Regions from separate parts of the Streptomyces sp. NPDC051105 genome, predicted to be linked through region 2. Evidence: riboswitches for the same ligand, from Rfam matches in the RefSeq annotation. Region 2 holds a riboswitch; the other holds the start of a gene.
What was found. Region 2 has a riboswitch for cyclic di-AMP ahead of AB0N16_RS07235 (NlpC/P60 family protein). Riboswitches for the same ligand answer to the same signal wherever they lie in the genome.

Region 1 (4,211 bases), on a different contig from region 2:
CCGCGAGGGCTGGCGGCTCTCCCAGCTGCACGGCCGCTGGGCCGCCGAGTCCCGCCTCACCAGCGCCCCGCTCACCTACGGCGAGAAGGTGATCGGCAGCCGCCGCGGCCACACCAGCCACCAGCACCTGCCCTGGGTCGCCCTCGACACCGACGCCACCGAGGAGCGCGGCGAGGTCTGGGGCTGTGCCCTCGGCTGGTCCGGCTCCTGGCGGATCGCCGTCGCCCAACTCCCCGACGCGCGCGTGCAGATCACCGGCGGCGCCGGCTACGACGACTCGGGCCTGCTGATGCTGGCCGAGGGTGAGTCGTACACCAGCCCGGTCTTCGCGGGCCTGTGGACCGACGGCGGCTTCGGCGGGGCGAGCCGTGCCTGGCACGCCTACCAGCGGGCGTACGTCATCCCCGACGCCGACCGGGACCGGCCGGTGCTCTTCAACTCCTGGGAGGCCACCACCTTCGACATCTCCGAGGAGCAGCAGGCCACCCTCGCCCGCCGGGCCGCCGCGATCGGCGTCGAGCTGTTCGTGGTCGACGACGGCTGGTTCGGCGCCCGCACCAGCGACCGCGCCGGCCTCGGCGACTGGACGCCCAACCCGGACCGCTTCCCCAAGGGACTCAAGCCCCTCGCCGACTACGTGCACGCCCTCGGCATGCAGTTCGGCATCTGGGTCGAGCCCGAGATGGTCAACGCGGACAGCGACCTGTACCGCGCGCACCCCGACTGGGTGCAGTACCAGCAGGGGCGAAAGCGGACGGAACTGCGCAATCAGCTCGTCCTCAACCTCGCCCGCGAGGATGTCCAGGAGTACCTCTGGGAGCAGCTCGACACCCTGCTGTCCAGCGCCCCGATCGACTACGTCAAGTGGGACTTCAACCGCTGTTTCACCGACGCGGGCTGGCCCGGCGAGCCGTATCCGCAGCGGCTGTGGGTCGACCACGTCCGTGGGCTGTACGCGCTGCTCGACCGGATTCGGGCGGCCCACCCGAACGTCGCCATCGAGTCCTGTTCCGGCGGTGGCGGCCGGATCGACCTCGGCATCATGAGCCGTACCGACGAGGTGTGGACCTCCGACAACACCGACCCGCTGGACCGGCTCGCCATCCAGCACGGCTTCAGCCAGATCCACCCCGCCCGGGTGATGTCCGCCTGGGTCACGGACAGCCCGAACCACCAGCTCAACGGCCGGGTCAGCAGCTTGCGTTTCCGGTTCATCAGCTCCATGGCCGGGGCGCTCGGGGTCGGTGGCGACCTCTCGCAGTGGACCGAGGAGGAGCTGGCCGAGGCCGGTCGCTGGGTGGAGCTCTACAAGGACATCCGGCCCCTGGTGCAGCGCGGTGACCAGTTCCGGCTGCGGCCGCCGACCGGCGGGCTCAGTGCGGTGCAGTACACGCTCGGCGACGAGACCGTGGTCCTCGCGTGGCTCCAGGCGCAGAGCTACGGCGCGCCGATGCCGGCGCTGCGCTTGCAGGGTCTCGACCCGGCAGCGTCGTACGAATGCCGTGAAACGGGCGAAGTACATCGAGGTGCCGTTCTGTTGCACCACGGCCTCCGCGCCGAGCTGCGCGGTGACCTGGATGCGACGGTTCTCCGGCTGCGTCGCATCTGAGCCTTCTGACCGATTTGGTGCCTTCATTGCAACTCGGTCTGGAATAAGGTGACGTGGCGTGACGTGCGTGAGGAGCGTCATATTCGTGACCGTCCGTCGCGCGTCATGTTCACGTAATTCCGGCGATTTTCAAGGGAATTGGAAAAGTGCGGAAGGCGGGAATTCACGGAGGGTGACCGGGAATTCCCGTAACGGATCAAGCGAAACTCGGACAGACGGAACCTCACGCTTGTTCACGCGCGTCTTACTCGCTTACGTTCGCCACGCATCCGGACGGAACGCCGAATCCTGCCGCCGTCCGGAGTCCCCACACACACTCACCCGTGCCCGGCAGGAGCGGGGGACCCACCAGGTATGACCGCCTGTTCCGGTTCCCGGGACGGCTAGGGGTGTAGCCACGTCTTCCCGCGTGGCCGGGCAGCTCCAGCCCGAACCCGACAGCTCACCTCGCAGGCGCCGGAGAGGAATGCGTCATGCCCGCGAAGGGTAAGCACCGCCGCCCCAAGTCCCAGCGTTTCACCCGCTCGATGGCCGTCGCCGGAACCGGTGGCGCCGCGCTGGCTCTGCCCCTCATGGGCGCCACCGGCGCCCACGCGGTCACCTCGCAGTCCGTTTCCGAAAAGGCCACGCAGTCGTTGCCGACCGTCGAGCAGACGGCGGTGCGAAAGGCCGCCGCCCAGAAGACCGGCACCGGTGATTCCGCGCACCGCGTCTACACGGTGGTGCCCGGCGACTATCTGTCGAAGATCGCCCGCGAACACAACGTCGACGGCGGCTGGCACCGGCTCTACGCCGACAACCGGCAGGCCGTCGGCGACAACCCCTCGCTGATCCACCCCGGTCTCAAGCTCACGCTCGGCGGCCGCCACGCCGCGACGACGGACACCTCGGGCTCGGGCTCCCGGTCCGCGACGCGGTCGCACGCCCGGTCCGGCTCGCAGTCCTCCGTGCCCTCCTCCTCCTCGTCCTCGAACACGGCCTCCTTCTCGGGCGCGTCGACGGCGACCTCCTCCGGTTTCACCCTCCCGGTCACCGGTGGCACCGTCGGCACCGGCTACCACGTGGCCGGCAGCATGTGGTCCAGCGGCTACCACACCGGCGTCGACTTCGTCGTCCCGACCGGCACCCCGGTCAAGGCCGTCGGCGCGGGCACGGTCGTCACGGCGGGCTGGGGCGGTGCCTACGGCAACCAGGTCGTCATCAGGCTCGCCGACGGCTACTACGCGCAGTACGGCCACCTCTCCGCACTCTCCGTCTCGGTCGGCCAGACCGTGACCGCGGGCCAGCAGGTCGGCCTCTCCGGTGCCACCGGCAACGTGACCGGCCCGCACCTCCACTTCGAGATCCGGACCACCCCCGACTACGGTTCGGACATCGACCCGGTCGGCTACCTCCGCTCCAAGGGCGTCCCCGTCGGCTGATCCGGCACCGCCACTGATCTGACACGCACTCCGAAGGCCGGACCCCCGATGCCCGGGTCCGGCCTTCGAGCGATCGACGCCTCAACGCCGCTGTTCGGAGGCTTATTCCTGGCTTGGTCGAGTATTTAGGCGTGTCTTATCTCACCGCTAGTCAACCCCTTATTACGGTCGCGTAGCTCACAGTCGAAGGTGAATCATGGTCCGTCGTGGCAGACGATTCGAAGAGTGACAATGCATCAGTGATCGGGTCGTACGTGGCGCTGGGGGACAGCTTCACCGAGGGCGTCGGCGACCCCGGCCCCGACGGGGCGTTCGTCGGCTGGGCGGACCGGTTCGCGGTACTGCTGTCGGACCGGCAGCCCGAGGGCGACTTCGAGTACACCAACCTCGCGGTGCGCGGGAAACTGCTCGACCAGGTCGTGGCGGACCAGGTGCCGCAGGCCCTGGAACTCGCCCCGGACCTGGTCTCCTTCTGCGCCGGCGGCAACGACATCATCCGCCCCGGCACCGACCCCGACGAGGTGGCCGAGCGGTTCGAGCGGGCCGTGGCGCAACTGACCGAGGCCGTCGGCACGGTTCTGGTGACCACCGGGTTCGACACCCGGGGCGTGCCCGTCCTCAAGCATCTGCGCGGCAAGATCGCCACCTACAACGGGCATGTCCGGGCCGTCGCCGACCGGTACGGTTGCCCGGTCCTCGACCTGTGGTCCCTGAAGACCGTGCAGGACCGGCGGGCCTGGGACGGCGACCGGCTGCACCTGTCTCCCGAGGGGCACACGCGCGTGGCGCTGCGGGCCGGCCAGGTGCTCGGCGTCGAGGTGCCGGCCGACCCGGACCAGCCGTGGCCGCCACTGCCGCCCCGCGGCACCCTGGAGGTCCGCCGCGACGATGTGCACTGGGCCCGTGAGCACCTGGTGCCGTGGATCGGGCGACGGCTGCGCGGCGAGTCGTCGGGTGACCACGTGACGGCCAAGGGGGCGCTCTCCCCGGGCGACATCAAGATGCGGATCGCGTCCGTGGCTTGAGGGCGGCACGAACACGTAAGGGGCGGCGTCCTGGTGAGCCGCTCCTTACTGCTCGTCGGGCAGCCCCAGTTCGCGGGCCAGCGCCTCGTCGACCCACTCCTGCGCCCTGGAACGCGACAGGGCGCCCGGATACGAGGTGAGCTGGACGGCCAGCCC
Region 2 (4,211 bases):
CTCGGCGCGTGGACCATCATGCCGTTGCCCGCGTAGACCCCGACGTGGCTGTCGTTGTCGAAGAAGAAGACCAGGTCACCCGGCTCGATGGCGGCCAGCGTCACCGGGGTGCCGGCGAAGGTCTGGTCCGGCGCGCTGCGCGGCAGCGACACACCGGCGGCGCGCCAGGCGGCCTGGGTGAGGCTGGAGCAGTCGTACGACTCCGGACCGGTCGCCCCCCAGACACAGGGCCGCCCGATCTGCGCCCGGGCGAACGCCAGCGCCTTCATGGCCTTGCCGGGCTCGGCCGCGACACCGGGCCTGAGCAAGGAACCGGTGTCGGTGAAGGTGCCGGGCGCGAAGGTGGCCGCGGCGGCGGCCGGAGGCGCGGTGGGGAGCGGGGCGGTGACCACGGGGGGCGCGGTCGGGACGGGGACGGTGACCACCGGGGGCGCGGCCGGGACAGGGGCGGCGGTGGGGAGCGGGTCCGGGGCGACCGGGGCTGCGGTGGCCATCGCCATCGGGGGCGCGGTCATCGCGGCGGGGGACGCCATCATCGCCCACGGAGGGTCCGTCACCGCCGTGGGTATCACCGCCGTGGGCGTCGGCGCCTGGGACGCGGGCATCGCCGGGGCGGTGGCGTAGGCGGCCGCCGCGGGCTGCGTTCCGGTGGCGTAGGCGCCCATGCCGGCGGCGGGCGCGCCGGGGAAGGCGCCGGTGCCGAAGTCGGCCGACGGCATGGCGGCGGGGGCGGACATGCCGTACCCGGCGGCGGGATAGCCGGTCTCCGCGGCGGCCGGCGGTGCGCTGACGTAGGCGGCGGTGGCGGCCGGCGCCGAACCCGGGAAGGAACCGGTGTCCATCGGGCCCGGCAGGGGCGCGGCGAACACGGCGGGTGCGGCGGTCGGGAAGGCGCCGGTGTCGGAAGGGGCCGCGGTCGGGAAGGCGCCCGTGTTCGTGGGGGCCGCGGTCGGGAAGGCGCCGGTGTCGTCCGGCATCGGGAACGTGCCGGTGGCGCCCGGGGTCATGACCCGGAAGGAACCGGTGTCGCCGGGACTCGCGGGCGGCGTGGCACCCGCGTCCATGGCGGTCACGGCCGGGAAGGTGCTTGTGGCGCCCGGGGTCATGACCCGGAAGGAACCGGTGTCGCCCGGACTCGCGGGCGGCGTGGCACCCGCGTCCATGGCGGTCACGGCCGGGAAGGTGCTTGTGGCGCCCGGGGTCATGATGCGGAAGCCACCCGTGTCCGCCGGGGACATGGGCTGGGCGGCGCCCGGGGTCATGACCCGGAAGGAGCCGGTGTCCGTCGCGGGCACCACCGGGATGGCACCCGTGTCCGTCACGGTCATCGCGGGGAAGGCGCCCGTACCGGTCAGGGCGTCGGTCCCGAAGGAGCCGGTGTCGCCGTACTGGCCGGGCATGCCGGCGGGGGCAGGCCACTGCTGCGCCGGGACCTGGGCCTCGGGCGTGGGCCAAGGGCTCTGAGCGGCGGGGGCCGGGGCGGGCGCGGCCGGTTCGAGCGCCGCGATCGCGCGCTGCCCGGTGCGCTGCGACAGCATCTCGCGCGCCTTGGCGATCTTCAGCTGACTCTTGGTCTTGGACGTGCCCGGGGTGGCACGCTGCGGCGCGGCGGGGGCCGGCGCCTTGGGCGCGCTCGACGGTCCCGGGGGCAGCGCCGCGGGGGACCCGGCCGTCAGTTCCAGCTTCGGACGCTCCGGCAGCTCCCGGACGACCTCGACGTCGCTGTTGGCGGACGACCCCGCGGGCAGCTCCGGCCGGGACGGGCCGGAGCCCTCCAACTGGCCCAGCAGGTCGGCGGCCATGGCGCTGACGGGTCGTCGCGGGCCGGGCCGGGCGGGCTGCCGGTCGGAGGGCAGTGCCGCCGGGACGCTCGGCCCCAGTCGCGATCGCGCGCCGTCGAACCACTCCCGGGCGATGTTGTCGAGGCCCGGGTCGTCACGCCGGGGCCGCTTGAACAGCGGGACACCGCGGGAGCGCGAGCCCCCGTTCATCGCACGTGTGGCGTTGAAGTTCCCGGTGGCGTTCTCGGCCTGGTCGTAGAGGCTGTCGATCCGCTGTCGAACCTCGTCACGGCTCTCGGGCGCCATGGGGGTCGTGCTCCTTCCGTGCTCCGCCTACCGAGTTAGCTGTCGGGTTCGGGCGGGTCGATCCGGAAGGCATGCCCTACGGCCCTTGCCCCTGAGGGCAGTTGACCGATTCACCCCAGTGGTTCGGTTGGGTCCCCGGCTCCGGAACGCCCCGTTGGGCACCGGATTAGGCGGAGGCCGCGCGGCCCGACGGGATTCGCCGGGGGGAGCCGAACGGCTTGGACGTCAACTTAGCCAACTTGTGTCACTCGTGTGAAGGTTGAAGTGCGTAATGTCCGATACGTAATTGTGATGTTCGTCGTAGCGTTCGAGATCCGGCCATACGTGACGGCATTTCGCCAGCACCCCGATCCTCGTCGTGCGGCCGTCGTGCGGCCGTCGGAGCAGTGCCGTCGGTTGCCTGAGGGGCCCGCTTTCTGTGAGGTCACCGTGAATTTCCGGGACTGTTGAACACGGTGGCGCCCTGCCGCGTATAGGGCGGGGGATTTCCATGTCCGGCCGACCACGACACGCAGGGGAACGACCTTGAGACCCAACAGGCGCAGACGCCCGACCGGTGCACAACGCGCGACCTTCGCAGCGGTCGCCCTGATGCTCGGCGGCGGAGTACTGGTCGGGGTGAACGTCTACGCCTCGGCCACCGAAGGCGGTTCGGACCAGTCCGGGCAGGCCGCCACCGCCCAGGTGCTGTCCGCGCCCACCGTCTACTGTCCCGACGTCGGCAGCCGGCTGACGGACGTGCCCGACGCGGCCCGGGCCGACGTCGACGGTGAACTCGCGCAGCTGGACCAGCAGATCGCGGCCGCCTACCAGCAGCTCAAGGAGTCGGCCGCGGAGATCGAGCAGAACCCTGGCCTCGCCGACCGGACGATCCTGGATCCGCTGAAGGAGAAGCGGTCCGAATCCCTCCAGCGCATCGCCGACGCCCTCGACCGCGAGGGCGACCGCCCCCAGGGTCTCGACGACCTCGCCGCCTGCACCCTGCGCTCCTCCGACCAGGGCGCCGGGCAGTCGACGGCGCCGCAGGACAGCGCCACGCCGAGCCAGAGTGCCAGTGCCAGTGCCAGTGCCAGTGCCAGTGCCGGTGCCGGCGTCGGCGGCCAGGGCGGCAACGGCCCCGTCGCCGCTGACTACGCCGACATCACCAGCGTCCAGCCCAATGTCACGACCCCGGCCGAGCAGCCCGGCGGCTCCACCGGCACCTTCGCCTCCAGTTGCGGTGTCAACGCGAACGGCCTGTTCAACTCGGACAACGTGATCGTCGCGCCCGGTGTCTCCAACGGCGCCCACCACTTCCACGACTACATCGGTAACCAGTCCAACAACGCCTTCGCCAGCGACGACGACCTCGCGAACGCCGACACGAGCTGTGCGGACCAGGGCGACAAGTCCACGTACTACTGGCCCGTGCTGCGGCTGCAGAACGGCAAGCAGGAGCGGGACGCCGACAAGCCGGGCGGCGGCACCGAGGGCAACGCCGGGCAGATCGTGACGGCGAAGGAGGTCACGCTGACCTTCGAGGGCAACCCGACCTCCAAGGTCACCGAGATGCCGCGGCTGCTGCGCATCATCACCGGTGACGCCAAGGCCTTCGTCAACGGCCCGGCCAACGCCAACGCCTCGTGGAGCTGCACCGGTTTCGAGGACCGGCAGCTCAAGGACAAGTACCCGCTCTGTCCTTCGGGCAGTGACGTCGTACGCACGTTCAAGTTCCAGAGCTGCTGGGACGGCCGGAACATCGACAGCGCCAACCACCGCACGCATGTGGCGTTCGCCGCGGCCGACGGCAGCTGCCAGGCCGGTTTCCAGGCGATCCCGCAACTGGTGCAGCGCATCGTCTACGACGTCGACCCGCCGAGCCTCCAGGACGGCGGCCGTACGGTCCCGCTGTTCGCGGTGGACTCGTTCCCCGAGCAGCTGCACAAGCCGGTCACCGACCACGGCGACTTCATCAACGTCTTCGACGAGAGCCTGATGCGGAAGATGGTCGACTGCATCAACTCCGGCCGCACCTGCGGGGCCGGGGCCGACGAGCAGCCGCCGTCGCAGAGCGCCGACCCCGACCCGTCCGAGTCGGCGAGCCCGGAGAACCCGCCGTCCGACCCGGCGAGCCCGGTCACCGAG

Region 1: another riboswitch for cyclic di-AMP. It lies ahead of AB0N16_RS18985 (peptidoglycan DD-metalloendopeptidase family protein); the one in region 2 lies ahead of AB0N16_RS07235 (NlpC/P60 family protein).

What each region holds. Positions count from the first base shown of each region.
Region 1 covers NZ_JBFBBR010000007.1:72,773-76,983, reverse strand. Annotated here, with positions in the region: gene AB0N16_RS18990 (alpha-galactosidase) at 1-1,609, shown strand, start outside; cyclic di-AMP (ydaO/yuaA leader) riboswitch at 1,918-2,078, shown strand; gene AB0N16_RS18985 (peptidoglycan DD-metalloendopeptidase family protein) at 2,083-3,030, shown strand; gene AB0N16_RS18980 (SGNH/GDSL hydrolase family protein) at 3,270-4,055, shown strand; gene AB0N16_RS18975 (TetR family transcriptional regulator C-terminal domain-containing protein) at 4,101-4,211, opposite strand, start outside.
Region 2 covers NZ_JBFBBR010000002.1:732,033-736,243, forward strand. Annotated here, with positions in the region: gene AB0N16_RS07235 (NlpC/P60 family protein) at 1-2,087, opposite strand, end outside; cyclic di-AMP (ydaO/yuaA leader) riboswitch at 2,096-2,270, opposite strand; gene AB0N16_RS07240 (DUF1996 domain-containing protein) at 2,679-4,211, shown strand, end outside.